DNA from 2 places in the Pseudoalteromonas sp. TAE79 genome. Region 1 is predicted to be linked to the other one. Evidence: predicted binding sites of a transcription regulator. Region 1 holds the regulator's gene; the other holds the start of a gene.

Region 1 (16,597 bases):
TCGGTGTTTTTACAAAGTACTTCACCGCCTGCCATTGCTGCAGCGACTAAAAACGTACCAGTCTCAATTCTATCTGGTAAAATACTGTGCTCGCATCCTGCTAAACGCTCAACGCCTTCAACTTCAATGCGGCTGGTTCCTGCACCTGTGATTTTAGCGCCCATTGCAATTAAGCAATTAGCTAAATCAATTATTTCAGGCTCGCGTGCCGCATTATCAAGTATGGTTTTACCATCAGCGAGGGCCGCTGCCATTAATAGGTTTTCGGTAGCGCCTACACTTACCATTTCCATAAAAATTTCAGCGCCTTTTAAGCGACCATTTACCTTGGCATTAATATAACCATTTTCAACGTTTATTTGTGCGCCCATGCGCTCCAAACCTTGAATATGAATATCAACTGGGCGAGCGCCAATGGCGCACCCACCAGGTAAAGACACTTGAGCTTCACCAAAACGTGCAACTAGAGGTCCTAATGCAAGCACAGAGGCACGCATTTGCTTTACTAAGTCGTAAGGCGCTAATGTTTTATTAACCGTTGCACCGTCAATTACTAGGGTATCGCCCTGCCAATTAACATCTGCACCTAAAGTTTTTAATAAGGCTTCAGTGGTCACTATGTCGCGAAGACGCGGTACATTAGTAAATATACTTTTGCCATCAGCTAATAGTGAAGCAAATAAAATAGGCAGTGCGGCATTTTTAGCGCCCGAAATAGTCACTTCACCAGCAAGTGAAGTGCCACCTTGAATTACAAATTGATCCATTAGGAGGCCCTAGTTATTGCGGTAAAATGAATTTTTGTTCACGCTTCCACTCTACAGGAGTAAATGCACGAATAGATACTGCGTGAATTGTCCCATCTGAAATTGTATTCATTAATGGACCATAAACTAGCTGCTGCTTTTTAACTCGGCTTAAACCGTCAAAGCATTCGCCTACTGCAACAACTTCATAATGACTACCATTGGCTTTTACATGTACTTCAGCTAATTGAAGTTCTTCGCGTAATAATGTTTCGACTTGGCTAGTTTCCATAACTCTCACTCAAATAGGGTTGTAACCTGACCCAATTGCATTAAATTTTGCAATTGCTCAGGTAGGTTTTGCAATTCAAGGCGAATGCCTTGCTGCTTTAATTCTGCAAAAGAGTGAATTAACCAAGCTAAGCCTGCTGTGTCAACCCTTGATACTCCACTTAGGTCGAAATAGATGATTTTATGCTTAGTTAATAACTTATTGTTCAGAAGCTGTTCATCGCCAATTGAATTTCGAGTAAGCTCACCGCTTACTCCAAAATGTTGTCCATCAACTTGGCTTATTGCCAATTTAGTCATTCGAGTTACTGCCTCTAAACTGAACTGGTAGCTGACTCTTTTGCTCTAAAAGGTTACTTACATTATCAATACCTTGCTGACGCAAAATACCTTGCAGCTCGCTTTGCTTTGCATCCAGTAAACTAATACCTTCGGCAATCATATCGTACGCGCGCCATTCACCGTCGCGGTCTTCGCGTACTTTAAAATCGATTCTGATATCAGGTTTACCGTCTTCAATAATTTTAGTCTTAATAACAACGACGTCTTTACCTTTAAACGCTTGCTCTGCACCAAACTCAAATTTCTGGTTTGTGTATTGAGTAAATACACCTGCATAAGTAGCAACTAAGTACTCTCTAAATACACCAATAAAGCGTTGAATTTCTTTAATTGCTTTGGCCTTTTCAGCCTCGTCGGTAATTGCACGAACTTTAGATACTTCACTGCCAAGTACACGAAGTGCTGCATATTTATAGTCGATATAAGGCATTAATTCTTCTTCGACTATTACGCGAAGGTATTCTTGATCTTTAACAATTAATGGCTGATCTTTTTTAATGCGCGCAAATGTATTATCGGCAACTTGGCGTACCATTTTATTAGGATCGACTAATTTCACATCTGCTGCACTTACGCTTTGAGTTAGCGTCATTGTGCCAATTGCTACAATAGCTAAAAACTTTTTCAACATAATAATTACTCACTACCTTGGTTGAATAAAAACTGCCCGATTAATTCTTCAAGTACAATGGCAGACTTAGTATCAGTGATTGAATCGCCATCACCTAGTGCTTTACTTTCCACACCAAATAAATCGTCAATTGCTTCATCTTGCTTGTTTTCTGTCACTGTTTCGCCTAAACAACGTTGCTTAGCAGAATCTGGAGAAATTACAGGGTGAATACCTAAGTACTGCTCACCTAAAATACCCGACGTTAAAATAGAGATTGAGCTTGTGTCTGAAAAACGACATAAGTACTGTGCGTCAATGGTCATATTAACGACTGGTAAAAATTCTTGTGGGTGAACATAAATTGATTCAACACGACCAATTACAACACCACCTACTTTTACCGGCGCACGCGCTTTTAACGAGCCGATGTTTTCAAACTTGGCATTAAGCGTATATGTTTCGCCAGAGCCACTAATACCTGAATTGGCAACTTTAAGTGCAAGCATCGCAAAAGCTAAAATGCCAAGTGCTACAAAAAAACCAACTAAAATTTCTAATTTCCGTGAATTCATTATCTATACCCTATTAGCTGGTAAACATTACCGCTGTCAAAATAAAGTCAAAACCTAAAACTGCTAATGACGAATGAACAACCGTTTCGGTGGTTGCTTTGCTGATCCCTTCTGAGGTCGGCACACAGTCATATCCTTTATAAAGCGCAATCCAGGTCACCACTATGGCAAATACAAAGCTTTTAATAATACCGTTTAGTATGTCTTGCTGAAACGACACTTGCGATTGCATGATTGACCAAAAACTACCTGTATCAACCCCCAGCCAATCTACCCCCACTAAATGAGCGCCTATAATTGCTACAGCTGAAAATATCAATGCAAGCAATGGCATGCTTATAAAACCCGCCCAAAAGCGCGGTGCAATAATACGTTTTAGCGGATCGATTGCCATCATCTCAAGTGATGAAAGTTGCTCTGTTGCTTTCATTAAGCCAATTTCCGCTGTCAAAGCGCTACCTGCGCGTCCTGCAAATAATAATGCAGTAACAACCGGGCCTAGTTCTCGCAATAAGCTCAGTGCCACTAACGGCCCTAAACTATCTTCAGCACCATAACCAACCAATACGGTGTAACCTTGTAGAGCCAACACCATGCCGATAAACAAACCTGACACCATAATAATGAGTAACGATTGCGAACCAACCATATAAAGCTGGCGAACAAGTAAAGGTGTGCCTTTTTTAAAATTAGGAACATGCGCTAATGCACTAAACAGCATATAAGCAGAACGACCAAGGGCCGCAAAACGTCCTAGCGTTTTATGCCCTAGCTTTTGAAATAAATCCAACATTATGCTTTTTCTCCAAGTAGTTCGTCTGCATAAGCCTGAGCCGGAAAATGAAATGGTACTGGACCATCCGACAAGCCTTTTAAAAACTGTTGAACTAAAGGAGATTCATGATTACGCATTTCATCTGGAGTACCAGAACCAATTACCCCTTGGTCGGCGATAATTATAACGTGTTCGGCAATACTCATTACCTCTGTTACATCGTGCGTCACGATTAAAGACGATAAACCTAATACTTCGTTGAGCGACTTAATTAGCTTAACCAATACGCCCATCGAAATAGGATCTTGCCCTGCAAATGGTTCATCGTACATGATTAGCTCTGGATCAAGTGCTATAGCGCGTGCAAGCGCAGCACGCCTTGCCATACCGCCGGATAACTCAGAGGGCATTAAATCTTTAGCGCCACGTAGTCCAATAGCTTGCAATTTCATTAACACAACTAATCGAATCAGGTCTTCACTTAGCTTTGTGTGCTCTCTTATAGGAAACGCGATATTGTCAAATACCGACATATCAGTAAACAGCGCACCACTTTGAAAAAGCATGCTCATTTTAGTACGTGCTTCGTATAACTCTTTACGAGACATTTTAGGAATGCTGCCACCTTCAAATAAAATATCACCTGAATCTGGTTTAAGCTGACCACCAATTAAACGCAACATAGTGGTTTTGCCAATTCCGCTTGGCCCCATGATCGCAGTAATTTTACCTTTAGGAACGCTAAAACTCATATTTTTATATATGATTCTATTGCCTCTCGAAAAGCTAACATCCTTGACTTCTACTATTGATTGCGACAAGTCGCTCTCCATAAAAATGTTCACTAGTGCACCTATTTTAAAGCTTTTTTGTCAAAGATGGAAAAAACAATTCGTAAGATTTTGTAATACACCCATGAAAAGGATTATAAGACTCGCTCAAAACAGCTTAACCCCGGCTTAAATTTTTAAATTAGCTGTTTAAAAGCAGCATTGTTACGCAGTTGACCTTACTCTTTTATTTATACTTTCATCTTAGCTTTTGTTACTATTCGCGCCATCCGTATTTTGTATAACTGGCTTAACACAATGGTTACCTCGTTTGTTATTTTAATTCTTGGTTTTGCAGCTCTTGTTTGGAGTGCCGATAAGTTTGTTTATGGGGCTGCGGCTCTTGCTAAAAACTTTGGTGTACCTACACTTATTGTTGGTTTGACCGTTGTAGCCATGGGCTCTTCAGCCCCTGAAATGATGGTTTCAGCCTCTGCCGCTTTGGCTAACAAAACCGACACAGCCGTTGGCAATGCTGTTGGCTCTAATATTACAAACATTTTACTTGTGTTAGGTATCACTGCTCTATTTCGCCCTCTTTCAGTTTCATCTAGTACGTTAAAACGTGAAATGCCATTAGTGATGCTCGTATCTTTAGCTACTTGGTATGTGTTCTCAGATAACTACTTTTCATTTAGTGAAGGTGTTGCGCTTTTAGTTGGCTTTATCGTATTCATCGGTGGGTTAATCATTGTATCTATGCGTGCAAAAAACCAAGATGACCCTTTTGTCTCAGAAGCCTGCGACGATGTACCAAACGATGTACCTACTAAAAAAGCGGTATTTTGGTTAATTGTCGGCATGATACTCCTGCCGGTTAGTTCTCATTTTTTAATCGGCTCAGCTGTTGATATTGCTAAATACTTCGGCTTAAGCGACTTAGTCATTGGTTTAACAATTATTGCCATTGGTACTAGCTTGCCTGAACTTGCCGCCTCGGTTGCAGGCGTACTTAAAAATGAAGATGATTTAGCACTAGGTAATATTGTTGGCTCAAACATATTTAATATTTTAGCTGTATTACCTCTAGCAGGTATTATTAATCCTTCAGCAATTGATCCATCGTTAGTAAGCCGAGATATATTAATTATGATTGGTGCAACACTTGCTCTTATTATTATGTCATTGAACTTTAGAGGCACCCAGCGTATCAATAGGGTAGAAGGCGGCTTATTGCTAATAGCGTTTTTGGGTTACCAAGGGTATATTTTTAGTCAAGTAGGGTAAATGATGGCAACGCTAAACTTTATTGAACAAGGCCTTCGCGTTTTAGATGTTGAGCGCCAAGCACTTAGTGATATTGCACAATATGTAGATGAAAATTTTCATAACGCGTGCCAATTAATGTACGACTGTGAAGGCCGTATTATTGTTATTGGCATGGGAAAATCAGGCCATATTGGCAATAAAATAGCGGCAACCCTTGCAAGCACTGGCAGCCCTGCGTTTTTTGTTCACCCTGGTGAAGCAAGTCATGGTGATTTAGGTATGATCACTAAAAATGACGTGGTTATGCTTATTTCTAATTCAGGGGAAACCAGCGAAGTTTTAAATATCATTCCGGTTTTAAAACGACTTGGTGCCAAAATGATAGCGATGACTGGCAATACACAATCAACAATGGCAACCCTTGCTAATGTACATGTGTGCATTAAAGTAGAAAAAGAAGCTTGTTCATTGGGTTTAGCCCCTACATCAAGTACCACTGCAACGCTTGCGATGGGCGATGCCATGGCAGTTGCATTATTAGAAGCTCGCGGCTTTACAGCTGATGACTTCGCGCTATCTCACCCAGGTGGTAGTTTAGGCAAGCGCTTATTACTTACTATAAAAGATGTTATGCACAGCGGCGCAAATACACCTATTATTGATGTTTCACAAACAGTTAAAGATGCTCTAATAGAAATGTCAGCTAAAGGATTAGGTATGACAGCCATTGTTGATGAAAATCAGCAACTCGTAGGGTTATTTACCGATGGTGACTTACGTCGCATTTTAGAACAAAGAATTGATATTCATACAACACAAATAGATGTTGTTATGACTAAGTCATGCACTACAGCTACGCAAGATATTTTAGCCGCTGAAGCGCTCAATATTATGGAACGTAAACGTATAAATGGCCTAATCGTCGTCAATGAGAAAAACCAACCTATTGGCGCATTAAATATGCAAGACCTATTGAAAGCAGGAGTGTTATAAATGCAATTTGAAGAACTCTATCAACCGCTGAGCGATGATGCAAAAGCACGCGCTAAAAAAGTAAAACTACTTATATGCGATATTGATGGTGTATTTTCTGATGGCCGTATTTACCTTGGCAATCAAGGTGAAGAGCTAAAAGCATTTAATACAAAAGATGGTTTTGGCATTAAAGCACTTATAAACAGTGGCTTTGAAGTAGCTGTTATTACTGGTCGTCATTCACAGATAGTACAACAACGTATGAGCAGCTTAACCGTACAGCATATTTATCAAGGCCAAGAAAATAAGCTCATTGCCTATCAAGAATTAAAAGATAAACTCAACCTTAGCGATGAACAAATTGCTTATATTGGTGATGACGGTCCTGACATGCCTGTTATGGAGTTAGTAGGCTTTGCCGTTGCAGTAAATGATGCCCACCCACTTATTAAGCGTTTGTCACACTATGTAACGCAAATGCCTGGTGGTTTTGGTGCTGTGAGAGAACTCACCGATTTGCTCATGCTTGAAAATGGTAAAGCATTGACTACACAAGGCACTAGTTCATGAATGCAGCGCGCATAATATTAAGCGTTTTATTCATTAGCTGTATGGTTTGGCTTTGGTACCCTTATTTTACACAAACAAATATTGTGCCTCAGGCTGAGCCTGAAGTTATTGCTAAGCCTGATTACATAGCTATTGAGCTCAAACAGACAGCCTATGATGAGCAAGGTAAAATTAGCCACAAAGTCACTGCGGCTAAAATGGAGCTATACCAGCAATTAGGTTTCACGTTTTTCGAAAAACCCATTTTTACTTTATATAACGAACAACAAACGTGGCAAATAAATGCAGACGAAGCAACATTATACGAAGATAAACAATTAATTTTAGAAGGTAATGTGGTTGCCAAAAACTTAACCGATAACGCCATGATAGACAAAATCAATGCTGATAATATTCAGGTTGATATAAAGTTATTAACAATGCGTTCGGAGCAACCCGTCATTATCACTGGACCCAATTTAAAAATCACCGGTAAAGGCCTAGAAGCCGACTTAAAAACCGAAGTGATAAAACTAATTAACCATACGCGAACCATATATTATGACCAATAAAATATTAAAATCACTTATTATTCCTACACTTATACTAGCGTTTAATAGTAGTGCAGCAGAGCAAAACACGCAACCTGCTGCCAATCAAATTTCAATAAGCGCCGATAAGCAAGAAGGTCAATTAAAAGCTAATGTCGGAATTTTTGAGAAAAACGTTGAAATTATTCACGGTAACCGCCGTATCACAGCCGACCGCTTAGAAGTACATAAACGCGATGAACTTGGTGATAATAAACAATTATTAATTGCTACAGGTAGCCCTGCGCACTTTGAAGAAAAGCAATCAGATGGCACGACTATGAGCGCCAGTGCTGACGAAGTACGTTATGATGTATCTAAGCGTTTTTTAACGCTTGTTGGTAATGCACAAGTATCGCAAGCCGGACAAAAAATAAATGCTAAAAGCATTACCTACGACATAGAGCAGCAGCTCATCAGTGCCGAAAAAGATGAAAACTCAACTGACCGCGTTCACACAATTTTAGTACCGATCGAAACTAAAAAAAGTAAAAAAGGCGATAAAGGTCAACCATGAGCACATTAAAAGCAGAACTATTGGCAAAAAGCTATAAAGGTCGTGAAGTTGTAAAAAACGTCGGCCTTGAAGTACAAGCTGGCAGTATAGTTGGCTTACTTGGCCCTAACGGTGCTGGTAAAACAACGACTTTTTATATGATTGTAGGGCTTGTTCCTAGCGACAAAGGTAAAATATCTATTGATGATAACGATATTACTCTTTTACCTATGCATAGTCGTGCTAGATTAGGCATAGGCTACTTACCACAAGAGTCATCGATTTTTAGAAAGCTGACTGTTTATCAAAACTTAATGGCCATTTTAGAAACGCGCAAAGAACTAAATAAACAAGCCAGAGAAGACACGCTCAATAACTTATTAGATGAATTTAGCATACAACACATTCGTGATAGCCAAGGTATGGCATTATCGGGTGGAGAGCGTCGTCGTGTAGAAATAGCACGAGCACTGGCAGCAGATCCTAAATTTATATTACTGGATGAACCGTTTGCCGGTGTTGACCCTATTTCGGTATTAGATATAAAGAAAATAATAGAACATCTTAAAAATCGTGGGATTGGAGTATTAATTACCGACCATAACGTAAGAGAGACCCTTGATGTTTGTGAAAAAGCCTACATTGTTTCTCATGGGGAGCTGATTGCATCAGGTACTCCAGAGCACGTATTAAATGATAAAACAGTACGCGATGTTTACTTAGGCGAGCAATTTAGGCTGTAACATTTACGCCATGTCTTTAAGCATCTGCTAGTATTAATTATAACAACATAAAAGGATTGTTAGAGATACATGAGGCAATCACTACAGCTGCGCATGGGCCAGCAACTTACAATGACTCCACAGTTGCAACAAGCTATTCGTTTGTTGCAACTCAGTACATTGGATCTCCAGCAAGAAATACAAGAAGCTCTCGACAGTAATCCACTATTAGAGGTTGAAGAGGCAGACTATTCTGAAGACGCTGCTGGTAAAAACGAGCAAAAAGCTGATACCGATGACATAACTGTTAGCGCATCTGCTGATGATGCTCCGAGCGAATATGAACAAGATACTGGTGAAGCACTTGCAAAAGACACGCTAAGTGACGACATGGCTATGGATGTTAGTTGGGATGAGTACATGAGTGCCGCTCCTGCAGCCTCATCAGGTCCAATGCCTGAAGACGAATCAATATACCAAGGCGCCTCTACTGAAACGCTCCATGAGTATTTAATGTGGCAATTACAACTAACGCCATTTAGCCCTACCGATGAAGCCATCGCTATTGCGATTGTAGAGGCCGTCGATGATTCAGGTATTTTAACATTAAGCTGCGAAGAGATTTTAGAAAGCTTTAATCAAGAAAACGAAGATGATAACGAAGTCGAACTTGATGAAATTGAAGCCGTATTAAAACGCATTCAACTGTTTGATCCTGTTGGTATTGCTGCACGTAGTTTACAAGAGTGTTTGTGTATTCAGCTTAATCAATTTGATAAAGAAACACCTTACATTAATGAAACGAAAATGATTTTAACCGAGCATATTGATCTATTAGCAGCTCGCGACTATCGTACATTAATGAAAAAAACTAAGCTCAAAGAAGAAGAGCTTAAAGAAGTGATGACACTAATACATACTCTCAACCCAAAACCTGCAGATACTATTGTAAGGGAAGAATCTGAGTATGTTATTCCTGATGTGTCAGTTAAAAAAATTAAAGGCCGCTGGGTTGTCGAATTAAACCCAGATAGCATGCCTAAAATTCGTGTTAATAGCCAATACGCGGCAATGTCTCGCACTGTAAAATCAAGTGGCGACAGCCAGTTTATTCGCTCACATTTACAAGAAGCTAAATGGTTTATTAAAAGCTTAGAAAGTAGAAACGACACGCTATTAAAAGTTACTAATTGTATTGTTAAGCAACAACAAGGCTTTTTTGAACATGGCCCTGAAGCCATGAAACCAATGGTTTTAAATGATGTCGCTGAAATGGTAGAAATGCACGAATCGACAATTTCGCGTGTGACTACTCAAAAGTACATGCATACACCCCGTGGTATATTTGAGCTTAAATATTTTTTCTCAAGCCATGTAAGTACTGAAAACGGTGGTGAATGTTCATCTACAGCAATACGTGCGCTTATCCGAAAATTAATCGCAGCAGAAAACTCAGCAAAACCATTGAGTGATAGCAAAATAGCGGATATATTGGCTGAGCAAGGAATTAAAGTAGCAAGACGTACAATCGCAAAATACCGTGAATCTCTTGCTATTCCACCGTCAAATCAGCGTAAAAGTCTGATTTAAGACGCTAAACTAAGAGGGTAATGCTTATGCAACTAAACTTAACTGGTCGTCACGTAGAATTAACCGATTCACTAATAGACTATATTAATACTAAATTTGCGAAGCTTGAAAGACACTCTGATCATATTAATAATGTTCATGTCATTCTCGATGTAGAAAAATTAAATCAAAAAGCAGAAGCCACAATACACGTAAGCGGTGCTGAGCTATTTGCCTCTACAGAACATCAAGATATGTATGCCGCTATTGACTCGTTGATCGACAAGCTCGATCGCCAAGTAATCAAACACAAAGAGAAGCTTGCTCGACACTAATATGATGAAATTAAGTTCACTTATATGCCAGGACTGCAGCAAAGCTGCGGTCCTTTTTAATAGCAAAAAAAGAATTTTAGAGTTCATTAGCGAACTTGCTCACGACAAACTTCCGTATTTACCGCAACAAGATATTCTTAATGCTTTAATGAGCAGAGAGAAATTAGGTAGTACAGGTATAGGGCGTGGCATTGCTATTCCTCATGGAAGAATGAGCGGTGCAGAAGAGCCTTTGGCTTTAGTGCTCGTTAGCGAAACTCCAATAAACTTTGATGCAATCGATAATCGCCCTGTTGATATTTTTGTCGCACTCATCGTACCAGATGGCGATAACCAGCAGCACTTAAAGACTCTAGCAACCATTGCTGATAAACTAAACAACAAAGATTTTTGTAAACAGTTACGCAGTGCAAAATCTGATACTGAGCTTTACCAAGTTATTGTCGATCAATCATAGTTTTATAAAGGGTGTTAAATGGAGTTAATTATCATAAGCGGCCGTTCTGGTTCTGGAAAGTCGGTTGCTTTGCGCGTTGTAGAAGATTTAGGTTATTATTGCGTAGATAATATTCCAGTAAACCTACTACCTTCATTAGTTCGCAGTGTGTCTGATAGCTACGATAAAATTGCTGTTAGCATAGATGTGCGCAACATCCCTAAAGAACAAGATGAATTTAACGATATTCTTGAATACTTGCCTGGCTTTGCAAACCCTACGTTGTTTTATTTAGATAGCGACGATCAGACATTGATCAAACGCTTTTCTGAAACACGCAGATTACACCCACTATCAATAGACTCGTTGCCCCTTGATTTAGCCATCAAAAAAGAAAAAGAATTACTTGATGTATTAACCACTCGCGCCAACTTTATGATAGATACGACTGATTTAAGTGTTCATCAACTCGCTGAATCTATTCGTGAAAAGATTTTAGGTAAAAAAGATAAGCAACTGATTGTCACATTTGAATCATTTGGTTTTAAACACGGTATACCAAAAGAAGCAGACTACGTATTTGATGCACGCTTTTTACCAAATCCACACTGGGAACCAGAGTTAAAGCCTTTAAATGGGTTAGATCAACCGGTTAAAGACTATTTAGCTAATCACAGCATAGTGCAAAAATTCACATGGCAAATTCAAACATTTGTACAAACGTGGTTACCACATTTAGAACGAAATAACCGCAGTTATTTAACCATTGCTATTGGGTGTACAGGCGGGCAACATCGCTCTGTGTATTTAGCGCAAACTATCGGTGAAAGTTTCGCAATGACACATCCCAATGTAAAAATTCGCCATCGCGAGCAAGAAAAATAATATAGCTGAATAATCACCTGTTCAGCTTAGGTAGAGTAAGTTATGCATTGTGAAGATACCTTTTTAATAAAAAACAAATTAGGCTTACACGCCAGAGCAGCTACTGTGCTTGCGCAATTAGCAGTACAATTTGATGCGACAATCACATTATTCCAAGATGACAAAGAAGCAGCAGGCGATAGCGTACTTGCACTAATGTTACTTGAAAGTAGCCAAGGGAAAGAAGTTAAAGTTGTTTGTAAAGGCCCTGATTCTGAGCAAGCTTTACACGCTGTTGGAGAATTAATAGCACAACGCTTTAATGAACAAGAATAACCTGTTTTATAAAAACAATATTCGCATTACTAATGCTTCAATTAAAACAGATATATAAAATAGATAGGTTAGTAACGCCAGTTAACTCACCTCCCCCCCATAAAGTAATATAACAATTTATAAAGGACGCCAATGCCTGAAGCTTTTGAACAAGATTACCCACTACAGCAACTTAAACAGGTGACGAAGTCACTCAATAGTGGTCAATTTGTTCAAGTTAGGCGCATGCTCGCAAAAACGGCTCCTTGTGATACCGCATTATTATTAGAATCATCACCGCATAAAATTCGCCGACTGCTTTGGCAATTGGTCGATCCTGATGTGCAGGGTGATGTTCTTGAAGAATTATCTGAAGATGTTCGTTTAGGCATTATTGCCCAAATGGAACCTAAGCACATTGCCGCCGCAACTGAAGACATGGGCCACGATGACTTAGGTGAAGTATTACGTAGCCTGCCAGATACCGTCTATAAAGACGTTGTTAGCGCGATGGACATTCAAGACCGTGAACGTGCCACGCAAGCACTGTCATATCAAGAGCGTTCAGCAGGTGCGCTAATGAACACCGATACGGTGACCATTCGCCCTGATGTAACACTCGATGTTGTACTTCGTTATATTAGACTGCGTGGTGAGTTACCAGAGGGTACAGATGATTTATATGTTGTTGATAAACATAACTGCTTTATAGGCGCTTTATCGCTGAGTACATTATTAACTAATCCGCCAGAAAAAATTGTGCGCGATTTAATGGATGAAGATTGTGAGTCTATCCCAATCTCAATGGATGAAAGTGAAGTAGCGCAATTATTTGAGCGCCATAATTGGATATCGGCCCCTGTGGTGGACGATAACGACCAACTCCTCGGTCGTGTTACTATCGATGACATCGTTGATGTAATCCGAGAAGATGCCGAGCATAGCTTATTAAGCCTAGCCGGTCTTGATGATGAAGAGGATACATTCGCGCCTGTACTAAAAAGCTCTAAAAAACGCTCAGTTTGGCTAGGAGTTAATTTACTAACCGCACTTGCAGCTGCTTTTGTAGCTAGCTTTTTTGAAGGCACTTTAGATGTGCTCCCTATTTTGGCTGTGCTTAACGGTATTGTCCCTTCTATGGGTGGTGTTGCTGGTAGCCAATCATTAACGCTTGTTATCCGTGGTATTGCAGTAGGTCATATAAACCAAACAAACCAACGTTTCCTGATGATGAAAGAACTGGCCATTGGCGCGCTAAACGGTATTTTGTGGTCACTATTAATTGCGGGTGTTATTGCGCTATGGCAATGGGATTTTATGCTTGGTGGCGTACTCGCCTTCGCTATGTTTATGAACTTAGTGGTGGCAGGTGTTGCTGGTGCAAGTATTCCAATAATTCTTAAAAGAATGAATATAGACCCTGCTCTTGCAGGGAGTGTGGTGCTAACCACGGTGACTGATATTGTTGGTATATTCGCCTTTTTAGGTACTGCTACATGGTTGCTGATATAAATTAAACGCTTTAAATGTAAAAACTACAGCAAAAATACTTAGGGTAAATCAGTAGCTATGGCAACGGATACCAAACATAAAAATGACATACCTAAAAAAACGCTAAAACAAAAAAGCGTATCCATATTAAAAAGTGTACTGGTATATGGCTCTATATTTTTCGTCCTTTATACCGCCGTCAATTGGTGGCGGCAACCTGTCATGCCAGCAAATCCTCAATTACAATTAATCGATTATAAAGGGCAAAACATTGATTTAGCAGCAATGAGCCAAGATAAACCCACGCTTGTGTATTTTTGGGGAACTTGGTGTCCTATTTGTAGTATTACCTCCCCTGCCATAAACGAACTCGCAAACGAGAATAAATACCCCGTTGTGAGCATCGCGATAAAATCAGGCTCTGATCAAGAGCTGCATGATTATTTAAATGAGCAGGGCTACAGCTTCAGTACTGTTAACGATCGACACGGCGAGATATTTTCCGATTGGCAGGGACAAGTCACGCCATCTTATATAATCTTAAAAGATAATAAAATGACGCAAGGACTCACCGGCATTCAGCCGTTATGGTCACTTAAATTGCGTTTGTGGTTATCATCAATGCTTTAAAAAAAAGCTAAACTTAGCACAGGATATCTAAGGAGAGGGGCTCTAAAACCTCACCCTATATCACCTACAATAATATAGATAATAAAGAGCAAGGCTGACTTAATTTACGTATACAAAAGCTAAAAAACGCGTGCCGCAATTAGCCTTATCTATTAGCAAATAAAATTACTAACGTGTGCTTTGTCGATTACCGCCTACTTTTGGCTTAGTGTTTGCCTTTTTAAATTGGCTAAAACCGGTATGTCGCGTTAGTGCTGGACGCCCACCTTTTTTACCACCTTTACCTGCTTTTTCATCGCGCCCTTCTTCTGGCACTAAACAGTTAGGCCCTTTACCAATTAAATTAGCTTTACCCATTTTACGTAGAGCTTCACGTATCATTGGCCAACCAGCTGCATCGTGGTAGCGTAAAATAGCTTTATGTAATCTACGTTGGCGTGCGCCTTTAGGTACTGGAACAACTTCTGAGTTGTTTTTTATATTACGTAAAGAGTTCATCTCTGTATGGTAAATAGTCGTCGCATTCGCCATAGGTGATGGGTAAAAATTTTGTACCTGATCAAGCTTAAAGTCGTTTGATTTAAGCCATAAAGCCATGTTTACCATGTCTTCATCTTTTGTACCTGGGTGAGCAGATATAAAGTAAGGAATTAAATACTGCTTTTTACCGGCTTCTTTAGAGTACTTATCAAATAGTTCTTTAAATTGATCGTACGCTCCCATACCTGGTTTCATCATTTTTGATAATGGACCATCCTCTGTATGCTCTGGCGCTATTTTTAAGTAACCGCCTACATGGTGCGTTACTAATTCTTTAACGTAACGCGGGTCGCGTACAGCTAAATCGTAACGTACACCTGAAGCAATCAATACCTTTTTAATACCCTTAACTTCACGTGCTTTTTTATACAAATCTATTGTTGGCGTATGATCTGTATCCATGTGTTTACAAATATCTGGATACACACATGATAAGCGTCTACAGGTACTCTCGGCCTTTTTACTCGTACAACGTAGTTTATACATATTCGCCGTTGGGCCACCTAAATCAGAAATAACACCAGTAAAGCCGGGAACTTTATCTCTAATTTGTTCAATTTCTTCAATAATAGATTCTTGCGAACGACTTTGAATGATGCGCCCCTCATGCTCTGTAATTGAGCAAAACGAACAACCACCAAAACAGCCACGCATAATATTAACTGACGTTTTAATCATATCGTAAGCAGGTATTTTAGCATCACCATAACTTGGGTGAGGAATACGCTGATACGGCAAACCAAATACAGCATCCATTTCATGTGTTTCTAATGGATATGCTGGCGGGTTTACCCAAATAGAGCGATCGCCATGTCGCTGGTAAAGCGCCCTTGCACAACCAGGGTTTGTTTCTTGGTGTAAAATGCGCGAGGCATGGGCGTATAGAGGTTTGTTAACACTTACTTGCTCATAAGCAGGTAACTTAACATAGGTTTTTTCCCACGGCTTAGGACGTGCAGGCTGAACCATGATTGGTTTTGCTGCTTCTGCTTTTAAATCAATACCGGCTTGTTTAAATTCTGATTTACTACAGCCAACATCATCCGCGCCATATGGGTTTGGAATAGGGTCGATTTTACCAATTTTATCAATAGCGGTAGAATCACTGCCACGCCAACCAGGTAGAGGCTCTTTTCGAATAACAGCCGTGCCGCGAATATCCTGAATCGTATCCATCGTTTCACCCGCCGCAATACGGTGTGCAACTTCAACTAGCGGGCGCTCTGCGTTACCGTAAATTAAAATATCGGCTTTTGCATCAAACAAAATACTACGGCGTACTTTTTCCTGCCAATAGTCGTAATGAGCAATACGGCGAAGGCTGGCTTCAATACCGCCAATAACAATTGGGATACCTTTGTATGCTTCACGGCATTTTTGCGAGTAAATCATCACGGCGCGATCAGGGCGCTTACCGCCAACGTTATTAGGCGTGTAAGCATCATCGTGGCGCATGCGTTTTTCCGCTGTATAGCGGTTGATCATCGAATCCATGTTGCCGGCTGTTACACCAAAAAATAAATTCGGTCTGCCGAGCTCCATAAATGCATCTTTAGAGTCCCATGCAGGTTGGGCAATAATCCCCACTCTAAAGCCTTGCGCTTCAAGTACACGGCCAATTACCGCCATCCCAAAACTAGGATGATCAACATACGCATCACCACTAATTATTATTATGTCGCAACTATCCCAGCCAAGTGCATCCAT
Region 2 (14,860 bases), on a different contig from region 1:
TTATTGCAACGGCTAACGTGGGTGGTGTATTTGGGCCTAAAATGAGTGGCATTTCTACACTGGCACTTGCATAGGCAAGCACGGCTAAAAGGGGCAAACGCAGCAGCGGATAAAGGCTTGGCAGTATTACTTTAAAAAAGGCGGTCATTGGGCAATAACCCAAGTTAAGCGCAACCTTATGTTGCTGGCGTAATTTTTTGCCAAGCTCAGGTTGAGCAAGTACGCCCAGTGCCATTAATAATAAAAAGGGAAGCTCTTTTAGTGTTAAGCCTAAAATAATACTAATACCGAACGAATCATGCGGAAACATGCCGTTTGGCGCAAGTTCCCAGCCGCTTAACCAAGGCGACGCTAAGCGTGAAATCATACCTGAAGGGGCAATTAAAAACCCTACTGCAATAGCCGCGGCGGCATGAGGTATCACTAATATAGGGCTCAATAAACGCTGAATTCGGTTAAGCCACGGGCTATTAAAAAACGCAGCTAAAATCATTAAGGTAATGATAAATGCAAGCAGAGTACTTATTAAGCCCGTTGCAACGCTTAAGGTAACCATTTGAGTAAGGCCGGATGTTTGCCAAAGGGCATTAAAACCTTGCAAGCTAAACGTTGTTTGCTCAAGTACGGGCGCATAACCAAAGGCAGGCAGCAATACGCTAATTAAGCCACCAAGTACGGGTAGTATAAGTAAAGCGAGTAAAAATCGCGGGCTAAATTTTACAATGCGCGTAAACATATCGGTGCTGCACTGCGTTGTTGCTTTGGTATTAATCGGTACACTTTTTGAAATAACACTCATTGGCTTACTCCATAACGAGTTTGCCAACCTTGCATAATGGCGTTTACCCAGCTTGGATGAGGTTCGCTCAATGTGCGTTTAATACTGTTTAAAGGCAGTGCACTTGGATGTGGTTTAGCTGTTTTAAATAAGGCTTGCTGATCAGGCGTTAACGTTGATTGAATAAGTACGCTTTTATCGCCCCATATATGCGCTTTTTGTTTTTGAGCTTGCGCCTCAGGGCTGAGTAAAAAATTAGCCACTAATTGCGCACTTTGCTGGTGGCTTGCATTGTAAGGGATTGCCACAAAATGGGTATTACTTAAACTGCCATCACTCATTGCGTAACTGCGAATGCTGTTTGGTAAATCATAGCGTTTTACAGCTGCGGGTACTTCAGGTGCTGAAAAAGTAAAGGCTAAACTCAGCTCTGTATCGTCTACTAAGCGGCGCATTTGAGCACCACTTTGCATAAAATGAGTGCCACCACGCCAAAGCGTTGGGTGTAGTTTATCTAAAAAGTCCCATAACGGATTTAGCACTTGTGCAGTATTTAAAGCGGTAGCTGGTTGGTTTAACTGCGCTTTAATGTTTTCGCTGCTGTGCTTATGCAGCACAACTAAGGCGTACTTTAAAAAGCTCATACCTAAAAAGTCAGGCGGCTTTGGGTAACTAAAGCGACCAGGGTTTTGTGTGCTCCAGTTTAATAATTCGTTTAATGTAGTAGGGCGTTTATTGTTTGTTTGTTCATTTATTGCAAGGCTGTCGTAATAAAAGGTGAGCGATGCTTGCCCCCACGGTGCTTCCATACCGTTTGTGGGTATGCCAAAGTCAAAATTAACAGCAGGGTTATTAGCGGGATCTGTGTATGCAAAGTGTGGCAGTTTATTTGCCCACTGTTTTAACAACAATGCGTGCTCGCTCATAGTGGCAAAGTTAGCGCCGTTTATCCATACCAGATCAACACTGCCTTGGTCATTATTATGTGCTGATTTTTCGGCCAACACACGGCTTACTGCTTCGCTGGTGTCGCTGAGCTTTACATGGACTAAGTTAATATTATATTGAGTTTTAACTTGCTGGGCAGCCCATTGAATATAGGCATTTATTTGCGCGTCGCCGCCCCAGGCATAAAAGTACACGCTTTGGTTATTACCAAGCGTTTCAATATTTTCCCAGCGAGTGAGTCGTTCTTTACTCATATTATGAGCGCTGTTATTAGCAAAAGTACTTAAGCTTGTTATTAAGCAAACGCAAAACGCGACACAGTAAACACTGTATCGCGTAGTTGTTTGCCAAAACTTACTGGCGTGCATTTAAATCCCAGCTGTAGTCTAAAAATTTTACTTTCATGTCATTATTTTTAAGCGCTTTTTGCTGAGCGGGTACTAGTTTAAGTGCATCGCTATATTGCAGTAAAAACTGCTGTAGCGTGTCTGCACCTCTAAAACCTTTTTCAAAGTCATCGCCGTACCATTTAAATATAGAGGAGATATTTAGCGTATTTTCCTGCGCAAAATTACGTGTTGTATCAGATAAAAAACGCACCGTTTGCTGTTGCAATTGGCTCTCTAGTTCAGTAGCTGTGAATGCCTCCCCGCGCAGCGCAGGGCAACCAATACTTGCACAATTTACAGCAAAATGAATACGTGGGTCGTTATATTTACCGCTGCCACGAATTAAACCGTGCTCTATGTCATCAAGGCTGCGAGTTTTACCAAGTAGTGGCACAAACGCTTTACTCCACGGTGAGCTAAAAAAGCTGCCTAAATCTTTTATTGATTTAAGGTTTTGGGGCTCTTTACTGCCAAGGTTTGAAACGATGAGCTCTACGGTAAATGCATTATACGCATTAATTAAAAACGCCAGTTGCTTAGGCTTTTCCCACGCGTCAAACTCGTTTTGTGTTACAGCACTTAACGAATCTAAATACGTTTTTAGCTGAGTATGATCACCTTGTATTGCAGCGTAATCAACCTCTGTGCTGTGATTATGGTTAATAGCGACAACATGTTTATTTAGCAATGCATTCCAGCTATCGTGCAGGTTATTAGTCGTACTTTGCGCTTGGCTTGAAAGCGACGTTATAAGCGCCGTCGCAAGTAATGTCGCACTTAATAATAAAGGTTTTAATGTTGTGTTAAACATATTAGCCTCGACGCCACGTATGATATTTTTCGAGCAGGTTAAGTACTTTTTCAGGTGCATGGGCGCGTTTCCACTCGCCTGCAGCGTATTTGTTGCCTTCAGCCCAAGTAGGGTAGCTGTGTATAGTGCCCAGTATTTTATTAAGGCCTAAACCGTGTTTCATGGCCAGTACAAATTCAGCAATTAAATCACCCGCGTGTTCAGAGACCACAGTTACACCGAGTATTTTGTCTTTGCCTTTAGGGGTAATTACTTTAATAAAGCCTTTTGTGGCGCTGTCGGTAATTGCGCGGTCTAGCTCTTCAAACTCAAAACGAGTGATTTCAAAATCGATACCTTTATCAATTGCATCTTGCTCGTTTAAACCCACACGTGCCACTTCTGGGTCAATAAAGGTGGTCCATGGAATAACGCGGTAATCTACTTTAAACTTTTTAAGGTTACCAAATAAGCCGTTTACTGCTGCGTACCAACCCTGATGAGCGGCTACGTGCGTAAACTGGTACGGGCCAACAATATCGCCAGCGGCAAAAATATTAGGGTATAGCGTTTCTAGGTATTCGTTAGTGACTATTGTACGGTTTGTTTCTATGCCTAGCTCTTCAAGGCCGTAACCTTTAAGGCGGGCACTGCGGCCAACAGCGCATAGCAGTTCGTCGTATTCAATAGCAATTTCTTCATCATTGCCTTCGTTAAGGCGTTTAACAATAATGTACTTTTTACCGTCGCGCGCTTCACAACGTAATGCCTGATGTGAGGTTAAAATGTTAACGCCGCTTTCGCTCAATGCTTCATGAGCAAAGGTAGACACTTCAAGATCTTCTTTGATCATGATGCGCTCCGCCATTTCAATTTGCGTAACGCTTGAACCTAAACGGGCAAAGCTTTGGGCTAATTCGCTGCCAATAGGGCCGCCGCCAAGTACTACAAGCTTTTTAGGTGCTTCGTCAAGCGCTGCAAATTTATCCCACAAGGTATCGCTTGTTACATAACCAGTTTCTTCTATACCGGGTAGTGGCGGTACAAATGGGCGTGCGCCAGTGGCAATTACAATAGTACGTGCCGTTAATGTTTGTGTGCCGCCATCGTTGAGTTTAATTTCTACCGTCCACGGGTCAATTAATTTACCGTAACCTTTTACTACGTCTACGCCTAAATTAGTGTAGCGCTCTACGCTGTCGTGTGGTGCTATATCGGCAATTACTTTATGAACACGGGCCATTACTTTTTTAAACGAAAACTGCGGTGTCATGTTTTCTAGGCCGTAGTGTTCACCGTGGCGAATTTGCTCTGCAATTTTAGCGCTTTTAATTATCGCTTTACTGGGAACACAGCCGTAGTTTAAACAGTCGCCGCCCATTTCGCCCGCTTCAATAAGGGTTACTTTTGCTTTAACAGCAGCGGCAATATAGCTTGTTACCAAACCACCTGCACCCGCGCCAATAACAATCATGTTACGGTCGAAACTTTTAGGTTTAGTATAGTTTTTGTATACACGACGTTTTTTAAACACGTTTAAGATCCCTTTAGCAATAAATGGGAATACGCCCAATAAAGCGAATGATAAAATTAAGTCCAACGATAAAATGCCCGATAAACTCTCTATTTGAGCAAGCTGCGTACCGGCATTAACAAATACAAATGTACCGGCTAGCATACCCACTTGGCTTACCCAGTAAAAAGTCCATGACTTGATGGCTGTTACGCCCATTAACAAGTTGATTAAAAAGAACGGAAACACCGGCACTAAACGCAACGTAAATAAGTAAAAGCCGCCTTCTTTTTCAACGCCTGCATCAATGGCTGCTAAACGCTCAGGAAAGCGCTTTTTAATGGTATCGCGCAATAAGTAACGTGATACTAAAAAGGCCAGTGTGGCACCTATGGTTGATGCAAACGATGCAACCAATAAGCCTTCAACTAAGCCAAATAAAGCACCCGCTGCCAGTGTTAAAATAGCCGCGCCCGGTAAAGACAATGCAGTAACCACCACATACAATAAAAAGAATCCGCCAATGATTAATAGCGGAGATTGCGCTTTATATTGGCTAAACTGATCCATCGACCCTTTTAAGCCCTCAAGCGTAAGTAGTTGGTGCAAATCAAAATGAAAGAACAGGCCGATGGCGACCGCTGCAATCAATAACAAAAGTATTTTTTTAATCATGTTCTCTCTCTTTCAAACTTGCCTTTAAAAATTATGCGTAAGCGTCAGCTTGGCGTTTATTGGTAATTCAGGAAAAGCCAAGGTTGCACCAAAATAACCGCCTTCAAATACTGGGCGCCAGTTTTTTTGATTCGTTACGTTGTTCACATCTAATCGTAACTTGGTACTAGGCGTAAAAGCATAGCTAGTATTTACGTTTAGTGTGTACTGATCACGAATTTTTACTGTCGCCAAAAAGTCTAATGGGTAACTCTTTGTATATAGACCTGAAAAACCCGTTTGCCATTTCGAATTAATTGAATAATTTCCGTTAAAGCTGAACGATTGCTCAGGGATACCCTGTACACGGGTGTTTGAAGGTGCAAAAGCGGTAAAGCTAGGTGCGCCAACACTGGTACCTTCAATAATATCTGGACGTGAGTTGTCAAATGCATCAGCTACTTGAGCCGAATCTTGACTACTTGCAGAATTATCGTAGCGAGCGTCAATATAGCTGTAGCCAACACTTAGCCAATAAGGGTAGGCGTCATAAAATACTTGGCTTTCAAAGCCGGTAGTACGAATGCCAGTGTTACTACCATCACGATTACGTAAACTACGACGTTGGCTAAATACGGCTCCATCGGCGTACCAATCGCTGTTAGTTGGTGCGTATTTTAAACCAAATTCAACCAAGGTATTTTCGGTTGAAAAGTTTTGTGCGCTAATTGTGTTGTCGCCACCAAGAGACGTGCCGCCAGCCATGCTATTTGATGTGGCTTCGTTGTAACTTGCTGCACCATAAGTGGTGTAATCACCGTTCAATCGGTAGTTAAAGCTTATTTGCCCCGAATGTAGCTTATCGTTAATGCTATCACGAGCTGCAATTTCACCCTCTGGTGCTATTGGGTCGTGCGCGTCTACGTCATAAAAATCAATGCGGTATCCAACACTTGTATGAAACTTATCAGTCCAATCTGAGTCTTGTTGAATCGCAAAACCTGTTTGCCATGAACGCGAATCGGTCGTGTCTGATAGGTTAAAGTCGCCGCTACCATCGTTATTAATATCGTACTGACCACCTGGAGATACAAATACACCTGGGCTAATTTCAATTAAACGCGCTTGTTGTTCACTTGTTAGAGGAATGCGACGATTTGAAAGTGGGCCAGTTAAATCAATAGGTAAATCGGCTTCTGTTGTAAATTGGCTGTAGCCTAATACGCGGTTATAACGTACATCAAATGCAAAAATGGTTTGCTGATCGCTATTCCAAAGGTAGGTAAGCTCGGTACGGTTTTGCGCCGTGTCTGCACCATCTATAATTTCAACAAAGCTATTCTGTACAATTTCTTCGCGTTGTAAGTGCTGAAAATACGTAATGTTTTTTATTGATGCATTGCTAGAAAGTTCACGCTTATAAATACTGTGTAGTAAATAGGTAGTAGCTTCGTTTTGATTATCAGGGTCGGTAAGTACTGTACTGCGATTAATTTTAACTTGTCCAGTAGGTGAGATTATCGCACCTGCTGCTGGTACGGTACTGCCATTTGCTTGCACGCCTTGACCGGTAATATAAAGGCCATTATCTATTAGCGCTTGAGTAGGGCGGTTAATACCTGCGTTATCGGTAAATTCAACTTGGTATAATTCAAAGTTAATATCCCAGCTGCTTTTGTCATCGGGTAATACACGTAATGATGCAAATAAGCTGTCGCTTTTAGTTCCCGAGAAATCGTAGTAACTGCCGTTATCAATATGTTCAGCGCTTACTCTAAAACCTACTTTATCTTTTACAATGGGTGCACTGTAATCAACTAAAACACTGTATTGATCCCATCTACCTGCAGATACAGCTGCTTTGCCTTTGCTTTCATCCGTAGATGCTTTTTTAGAATGTAAGTTTACAAAACCACCGTTGCGTTGGCTTGAACCAAATAATACCGGTGGCGCGCCTTTTACTACATCTATTTGTTCTATAGAGTTGAACGATAACGGCACGCCAAAGCCATTATTACCTGCTTGGCGGCGTGTACCATCTTGGAAAAGCTCACCTAGTTGCCCACGAATAGTAGGTAAACTTGGTGCCCCAAAACCACTGGCTGAATAGGTATTAGGGCTTACTGCAAGTACGTCTTGTAAAGTCGTAATATTGAGTTGTTCTATTAACTCGCTTGAAATTGGTGTTACTGATCGGGCTATATCTCGTAGAGCTAAGTTGTCGCCAAAAGGGCCGTCTACAGTGGCATTTTTAACCGAAAGACCTTGAGATCTAATAACTTGGCCTGCCACCTCAATACGCTCAATTGCGCCTTCTTTTGCTGTTTTTGATTCTTCGGCTGCAAAAGCATTAAGTGGTGTATTTAATATGGTGGCTAGGGAAAGTGCTAAATATGCGTGTTTCAAACGTTTTCTCTCTACGGTTAAAATGTTGTTGGCGATAAAGACCGAAAGGATTAAAAATAACTTTCAGTAAAATTTTGATTCTTTTTGTTTTTTAGAACATAACAAAACAGATGCATTATAAAGATGGTAATTAAGTAGTATTGTTTTATTAGTTGATAAAATATTAATACAGCGATTGTACTAGAGTGAATGTAAATATATGCTTTTAATAGAATTTTTAATTATAGACTACTTTCAACCTGCTAACATTTTAAAAGAGTTAACTTTTATGCAGCATTTTTTAAATTACTTAAATAAGCTTCACTTTTAGTACTGCATGGCTTAACTAATGAATTTAATTAAAAATTTTTGAAATAAAAAACAACTTATACGGTCTAGGTTACTTCTACGTTTATTAATATTCATTTAAGGAAATTTTATGACAGGTTCAATGAATTCTGATGTGCAAAACCGTTTGCAGTGGTCACTTTTATCTTTGCGTTTAGGCGTGTTTATTGTAATGGTTATGTGGACATTCGATAAGTTTGTTAATCCTGGGCATAGCGCACGTATTTTTGAACATTTTTACGGTATTAGTGGCTCTACAGATATAGTGGCTTACATTATTGGTGCGGTGCAGTTAGTGCTTGTTTTAGCATTTTTAGCAGGTATTAAAAAGCGTATAACGTACGGTATCATTTTTGTAATGCATGGCTTATCTACGCTTTCTTCTTACAACCAGTACATAGATGGCTTTAATAACTTATTATTCTTTACTGCATGGCCAATGTGGGCTGCGTGTTTTGCACTTTACTTATTACGCGACCAAGACGTGAAATTTACTGTAAAGTAATAAAGTACATGCAAAAAAATTGGTTATAAGCCATAAGGCTTATAACCAATAAGTACACAGGGAGTGTGTGGAAGTCGGTTTGCATGTTATGCAACTAATGCATTGCGTCGTTGTATTGCTCAGCAAGGCTCTCTTTTTGCCCTTCGGTAAGTGCTTTACCCGCTAATTGAAACACTTCGTGTTCTTCTTCACTTAAATGATGATGTACCAAATGGTGTAGCTTTTTAGCTGCAACTAACCATGCAGACGAGCTCATTTCGGTATCTTCAAGTTGTTCAATTAATTCATCAATTTCGTGATGTTCAGCTACGCTGTGGCGCGCTTTTTCGTGAGTTAAGTCATCAAACATAAGTGGGTTATAAAAGTAACGTTCTTCAAATTTTGCGTGATTTTCTAATTCTGTTTTTAGCTCATCCATTAGCGTGTGGCGCTGCTCTGTGTCGCCGTGTGTTTGAATAAGCGCATCTACCAATTCTCGTTGTTTGTCATGGTCATGACGTAGTGCTTCAAAAATATTCATAACTAGTCCTTTACTTGCTCTTTAATTGCTTACAAATATTGAAGCAAGCTAAATGCCATGCTTTAACTTGTTGAATTAAATTAGTTTATATTTGTTCGTTTGCTCGTGGGAGTATGCGGCCTGTAAGTTTTACAAGCACGCTCATGCAATATTTTCAGGCTTTAGTTTTACTGATGTGTTGGAGGAGTTAAGGTAGTTAATAAAATAGCGCGCAAATAAAAAAGATGAAAAAATGATACTTTCTTTGATACTATCAGTACGTTCTTTTTTAATTTTTTGTAACGGTGGCTAAAAGTAAATATGCCCATAAAGATCTTGAGATAGATTTATAATCCAGAGCATAGTTTGTTTAATAAGGTACATATGAAAGAAGAACTAAGAGCAAAAATAATTACCGTATGCGATAAAAAAATAGCAGTTAAAGGAGAAAATGTAGGGCTTTCTTTTTATGCATTTTTTGCCAATAAAAACGACGATCCAGAGCTACTTATGGATGCTGCTACTTGGTGGATACACACCCATAAATTAGATCATTTTGTAAAAGCAAAGACCATCAAACAAATGATCTTAGATGGGCTTTAGCTTAAAAATCTGCGGCTACTTCAAACTCTAATCGTTTAAGCGTAATAGGGTGAGTAAATGCTAAGTATTCTGCATGTAAATGTAATCGTTCGGCTTTTTGCCCGTAATGTGTGTCGCCTATAATTGGCATGTTTAAACCTAAGCTGTGCGCACAATGCACTCTTAATTGATGAGTTCGCCCTGTTTTAGGGTATAACTGTAATCGGGTAATATTGTTGTTACGCTCTAAAACCTGCCAGGTAGTAAGTGATTGCTTACCGTGTGTGTAACACACCATTTGGCGCGGTTTATCATCAAAGTCTAGCACTAAGGGCAAATCAATTACTCCGCTATCCTCAGCTACGTTACCATTAACTAATGCGACATAACGTTTATCTATGGTGCGTTCAATAAACTGCTTTTGCAGTGCTTTGTGCACGCGTTTATTAAGTGCAATCATCAATAACCCAGAAGTCGACATATCTAATCTGTGTACAATTAGTGGCCCTGATGCCTCTGGAAACTGCGTTTTTATGCGCATATAAACTGAGTCATCAATATTAACGCCAGGCACTGATAAAAACTCAGCGGGCTTATTTACCACAAGTAAGTCGTCATCTTTATAAACAATACTTAAATCTTTACCCTGAGCTGGGTTGATAAGTAGCGGGTTATCTTCAACATCTAAACCCTTTAGCATATGCCCAAGTATTGGTTGGCATTTACTGTAACAAGAAGGGTAGTAATTCTTATGCTGCCTAATTGCTGATTTAGGTGCTGCTCCCCACCAAAACTCTGCCATAGCAAGTGGCTTTAAGTCATGTTTATAGGCGTATTGTAATAATTTAGGCGCTGCACAATCGCCAGCACCCGAAGGAGGAGTGTGCTCAGGTAATGCTGCAAAAATAGCATTTAAATCTGTAGTTTCACCATTTGCATTTAAAAATTGGTACTGTGCAAATAGCTTTTTTTGTAAGCTTTTAGAAAGTGTTTTACGGCGCTTTTTTAAATGAGCAATTTCATTAGAAATATTGATGTGTGTTTGCTGCAGTGACTCGATTATATTTTGCCAATAGGATTTAAGTGCCAGCAGTTGCTTTTTTTCTACGATGCTTTGCCCTGCAAGCTTATTTTTTAACTGCTCAAAATCACTTTCGCTAAGTTCTAATTTGCCTTCGGTACGTTGTATTTTTCGCTGCTGACGACCGGCTTGCATTACTGCCTGTTGAGCTAATAGCGCTTGCTGGTAGCTCTGTGTTGCATCATCAAGTTTGCTATTAACTTCAAGCAGTTGTTCACTATTTTCTAATTGCTCAATTTGAGCATTAATATCGTTAATTATTTTACTTTGAGCCAAATAGCTATCGTCTTGAAGTTGCATGCTAGAAACAGGCGGCACAAAGCTAATATTACCTTTATCACCTTCAATTTGTCCCGAATAAGCACTTAAAAAGCCTAATTGTTGCTTAGCATTTTGCACCACTAAAACCCCAAACATTTTACCTGCATTTTCTGCTTTTAAATGCGCTAACGTTTCAAGCTGTTGCTGTAATTGTTTAGTGGCTGCTACAGCTAATGGTTGCGGCTCGTAATAAAAAGGGAAAGTAAACTTTTCAGGAAGCGCGAGAGCATCAATATTTTGAGAAAATAATGTAAAGCAAGAAGCAGAATTTGACATAGAAGTAAGAGAAAAGCATTCAGTAAAATAATTGAGCGCATAATAACATATTCATAGTTAAGCCACTAAAAATCTCGCACCCGCATATTCATAAACACTTTAAAGCGGACATTCATGTTTTATGTATCAGTATGGGGTCGCAGCAAGCATAGGCGTTTGTTAGTAAAGTCTCAGTAGTAATATATTTATCATTATCAAAATATTTAAGCTTATCGATTCTCAATAATTGAGCGCATTTCGAAACGATGACTTACCTGATAGATCAGAGACGAAAAATCAATTTACAGAATAACTGAATATTTAGGAGTTCTATATTATGAGTCAAAATATCGCAAGTTTTATCACTAAAACCCTCGAACAAGCAGGCGTAAAACGTATTTGGGGAGTAACTGGCGATTCACTTAACGGCATTAGTGAAAGTCTGCGAAAAATGGGAACAATTGAATGGCTAGGTACGCGACATGAAGAAGTTGCCGCATTTGCAGCTGGTGGCGAAGCACATTTATCAGGCGAGCTTGCGGTGTGTGCGGGTTCTTGCGGGCCAGGTAACCTTCATTTAATTAATGGCTTATTTGATTGTCAGCGCAATAATGTACCAGTATTAGCAATTGCCGCACATATTCCTTCATCTGAAATTGGCAGTAGTTATTTTCAAGAAACCCATCCGCAAGAATTATTTAAAGAATGCAGTGTGTATTGTGAAATGGTGTCGAGCCCTGAGCAAATGCCGTACCTGCTAGAAACAGCAATGCGACAAGCAATACTAAACAAAGGCGTGAGTGTACTTGTGCTACCTGGCGATATTGCATTAAAAGATATGCCTAAAGCTATTAAGCCGAAATGGAACGTGCCAAAGCCAGCAACTTATACCCCCGCTTTATCTGATATTGAAGCAATGGCGACTCATCTTAATAAAAGTAAAAAAGTAACCTTATTGTGTGGTGCTGGTTGTAAGGATGCCCACGACGAAATTGTTGCGCTAGCCGAAAAATTACAAGCACCGATAGTGCATGCCATGCGCGGTAAAGAATTTATTGAATACGATAATCCTTACGATGTTGGTATGACCGGATTTATTGGCTTTGCATCGGGCTATCATGCAATGCAAGAAGCCGATACGTTATTAATGATTGGTACTAGTTTTCCTTATCGTGCTTTTTATCCCGAAAATACCACCATATTGCAAATTGATAATCAGGCTGCGTCACTCGGGCGACACGTGCAAATTGACTGTGGCGTGTTAGGGGATACTAAAAACTCAGTGGCCACACTGCTTGATTATATTAAAGGTGAACGGACAAGTTCGCACTTACAAAAATGTGTTAAAAATTACAAAGAGTCTCGACAAGATCTTGATGAACTTGCCAGTGGCAAAACCTCGCAAAACTTAATTCACCCGCAATACCTAACGCGTTTACTCAACGAGCAAGCAGCTGACGATGCTGTTTTTACTTGTGATGTAGGTACGCCAACAGTGTGGGCTGCGCGTTATTTATCAATGAATGGTAAGCGTCGCTTAATTGGCTCGTTTAATCATGGCTCTATGGCAAATGCGATGTCGCAGGCAATGGGGGTTCAATCTGTTGATAGAGACCGCCAAGTCATTGCAATGTGTGGTGATGGTGGCTTTTCGATGTTAATGGGGGATTTAATCTCACTTAAGCAGCTTAATTTACCAATAAAGATTGTTGTTTATAATAATCGCTCACTTAGTTTTGTGGCTATGGAAATGAAAGCCAGTGGGTTTTTATCAAGCGATACCGATTTAGAAAACCCAAGTTTTGCTAACATTGCACAGGCCTGCGGCTTAAAAGGGATTCATGTGGATGACCCTGAAAAATTACCATCGGCAATGAACGAGATGATGAACCACTCAGGACCTGTTGTTTTAGAAGTCGATACTGCAAAACAAGAGCTTTCAATGCCACCGCAAATCAAATTAGAGCAAGCAAAAGGCTTTAGTGTTTACATGATGAAGGCGCTGATAAACGGCAAAGGAAACGAGATTGTAGAGCTTGCCAAAACTAACTGGTCACGCTAGTTACTTCCCTATTGAGTATTTTAGCTCAATAGGGAAGTGCCAAGTAATAATCCTCACTATCATCTTTTATTATTAATAAGCTAAGGCTGCTGTTTGTAAGTGATTGAACCGAAATAGAAAACCATATATGGTTTATCATTAAATTAATAAAAGCACGCATAAAATACCTCTACTCATAGAGGGAACAGAGCAATAATGAAATGGAAATCGGTTTTACTGTCGCTGGCTGTTTTATGGCTTATTCAAGCTCAGCAAAGCAGTTTACGCACCAGTGAATACGCAAATATCTAGCCTATTGCAAGTAAATTCAACGCAGTTAGCGCTGAAAATAGCTGCTTGAGATAGATTTATTATCCAGAGTTTAGGTTATTTAGAAAGCGCTGAACTGTTTTTACGTTGGAATCACTATGAGGTTTTTGAGTTTGACTCAAGTGCAATGTAATGAGCTAAAACATTTAGCATTGGCCTCAATTGCTACTTGGTAGTTGTTTTTAGTTTAATGTTTTACTCGCTTTACTCAATTAAAGTAAAGCGAGCGCTCAGTATCACTTACAAACTCTTTTTAGGCGGTAGGGCTACGTTTGCAAATATTAGTCCTGCAACGAGCGACATAAATATTAAAAACGTTTGCTGGCCTATATGCTCTGCGTATATAAAGTCTTGGCCTTCAATGAGTGAGTTTAAGCCAATATAGGTTTTGCTACCTGGTACTAATACAATCAAGCCTTGCATGGCCACAATAGAGGCCGGCGCATTAGCAACGCGGTTAAACAAGTTACTAAAAATACCCACCGACAAAGCACCCACAAACGTACCTAATGTGTAATCAAGGTACATAGCCGAGCCAATACTGGTGCCGTACGCTATAAAGCCTGATGCTATAGACCACACAGCGTGCTTAAGTTTGGTTCTAAAAATAACGATTAAGCTGCTACAAAGTAAAAATATAGCCAGCCATGCGGTCCACTTTGGTAATGGCTCAGGTTGTACAAAGTCAGCTTGCCCAAAGAGTGCAAAGCCAATGCCTATGCCAATAAAACCGCCAAAATAGAGTTTAAATAACAGCATAAACGAGTCCATGACTCTTGCTGTACCCGACACTAAATGCCGCGCTGCAAGCTCTGCTAAGCCAAGCGCAAGTGCTAAACCGGGTATAAATACAATAATGGCTGAAAGTACCACCAAGCGTATGTTTATTTCAGGTGTTATATACACACTTACTGCACACGCAAGTATTGCCGATATTATGGCTACCAATGGCTCAAGCATATGGGCTACGCGTTTTGAGCGCCCAGACCAAAGCACAAACAAATAAACAACTAAAGTAAGAAGCGATGACCAAATAACATCAGTCCAGCTAGTACCCATTAACATTGCAAACGCACCACCAGAAGTTGCAAAGGCAACGCCCGTAACAAGTTTATTGTATGGGTTTGGCATGTCGTAGATAGCATCTAGCTGGGCGTCAACTTCTTGTAAAGTTAGCTTGTCGTCAAGCATTTGGTTTACAAGGTCGTCGGTGTCGGCAAGTGAGCCTAAATCGTGATCGCCAGGGTCTACACGCGCAACGTGGGTGTACTCGTCTTCGTGGCCATCAGTCCAAATAACAAACGTTACCGAAGTTGGCGACATAACAAACGACGATTTAAGTCCTAAATATGTAGCCACTTCCATTAGGTGGGCTTCTAGGCGGTAAGCAGGCGTACCATACTTGTGAAGCATTTTACCCAATTTAACGATAAATTTGCGT

The links. Region 1 encodes sigma-54, which starts transcription at its own class of promoters, with help from an activator protein. Its sites were predicted from a motif close to GTTGGCACGNNNNTNGNNT; they were not measured.
Region 2: L655_RS0116775 (hemerythrin domain-containing protein) is a predicted target of sigma-54. The motif match lies at 8,872-8,890, and genes of this name have one in related genera.

What each region holds. Positions count from the first base shown of each region.
Region 1 is NZ_AUTL01000277.1:40,682-57,278, forward strand. It holds gene murA (UDP-N-acetylglucosamine 1-carboxyvinyltransferase) at 1-767, opposite strand, end outside; gene L655_RS0122610 (BolA family protein) at 781-1,038, opposite strand; gene L655_RS0122615 (STAS domain-containing protein) at 1,044-1,337, opposite strand; gene L655_RS0122620 (ABC transporter substrate-binding protein) at 1,330-2,010, opposite strand; gene mlaD (outer membrane lipid asymmetry maintenance protein MlaD) at 2,016-2,564, opposite strand; gene mlaE (lipid asymmetry maintenance ABC transporter permease subunit MlaE) at 2,578-3,357, opposite strand; gene L655_RS0122635 (ATP-binding cassette domain-containing protein) at 3,357-4,172, opposite strand; gene L655_RS0122640 (calcium/sodium antiporter) at 4,428-5,396, shown strand; gene L655_RS0122645 (KpsF/GutQ family sugar-phosphate isomerase) at 5,400-6,371, shown strand; gene kdsC (3-deoxy-manno-octulosonate-8-phosphatase KdsC) at 6,372-6,923, shown strand; gene lptC (LPS export ABC transporter periplasmic protein LptC) at 6,920-7,474, shown strand; gene lptA (lipopolysaccharide transport periplasmic protein LptA) at 7,464-8,009, shown strand; gene lptB (LPS export ABC transporter ATP-binding protein) at 8,006-8,731, shown strand; gene L655_RS0122670 (RNA polymerase factor sigma-54) at 8,801-10,300, shown strand; gene hpf (ribosome hibernation promoting factor) at 10,327-10,614, shown strand; gene ptsN (PTS IIA-like nitrogen regulatory protein PtsN) at 10,619-11,071, shown strand; gene rapZ (RNase adapter RapZ) at 11,090-11,935, shown strand; gene L655_RS0122690 (HPr family phosphocarrier protein) at 11,978-12,250, shown strand; gene mgtE (magnesium transporter) at 12,383-13,741, shown strand; gene L655_RS0122700 (protein disulfide oxidoreductase) at 13,799-14,350, shown strand; gene L655_RS0122705 (YgiQ family radical SAM protein) at 14,519-16,597, opposite strand, start outside.
Region 2 is NZ_AUTL01000221.1:4,456-19,315, forward strand. It holds partial or broken gene L655_RS01000000125780 (ABC transporter permease subunit) at 1-799, opposite strand, end outside; gene L655_RS0116745 (ABC transporter substrate-binding protein) at 796-2,094, opposite strand; gene L655_RS0116750 (DUF547 domain-containing protein) at 2,081-2,926, opposite strand; gene L655_RS0116755 (bifunctional TVP38/TMEM64 family protein/FAD-dependent oxidoreductase) at 2,928-5,093, opposite strand; gene L655_RS0116760 (TonB-dependent receptor) at 5,118-7,478, opposite strand; gene L655_RS0116770 (hypothetical protein) at 7,897-8,310, shown strand; gene L655_RS0116775 (hemerythrin domain-containing protein) at 8,405-8,830, opposite strand; gene L655_RS0116780 (DUF6500 family protein) at 9,194-9,412, shown strand; gene L655_RS0116785 (RluA family pseudouridine synthase) at 9,414-11,069, opposite strand; gene poxB (ubiquinone-dependent pyruvate dehydrogenase) at 11,386-13,110, shown strand; gene L655_RS0116805 (threonine/serine exporter family protein) at 13,660-14,860, opposite strand, start outside.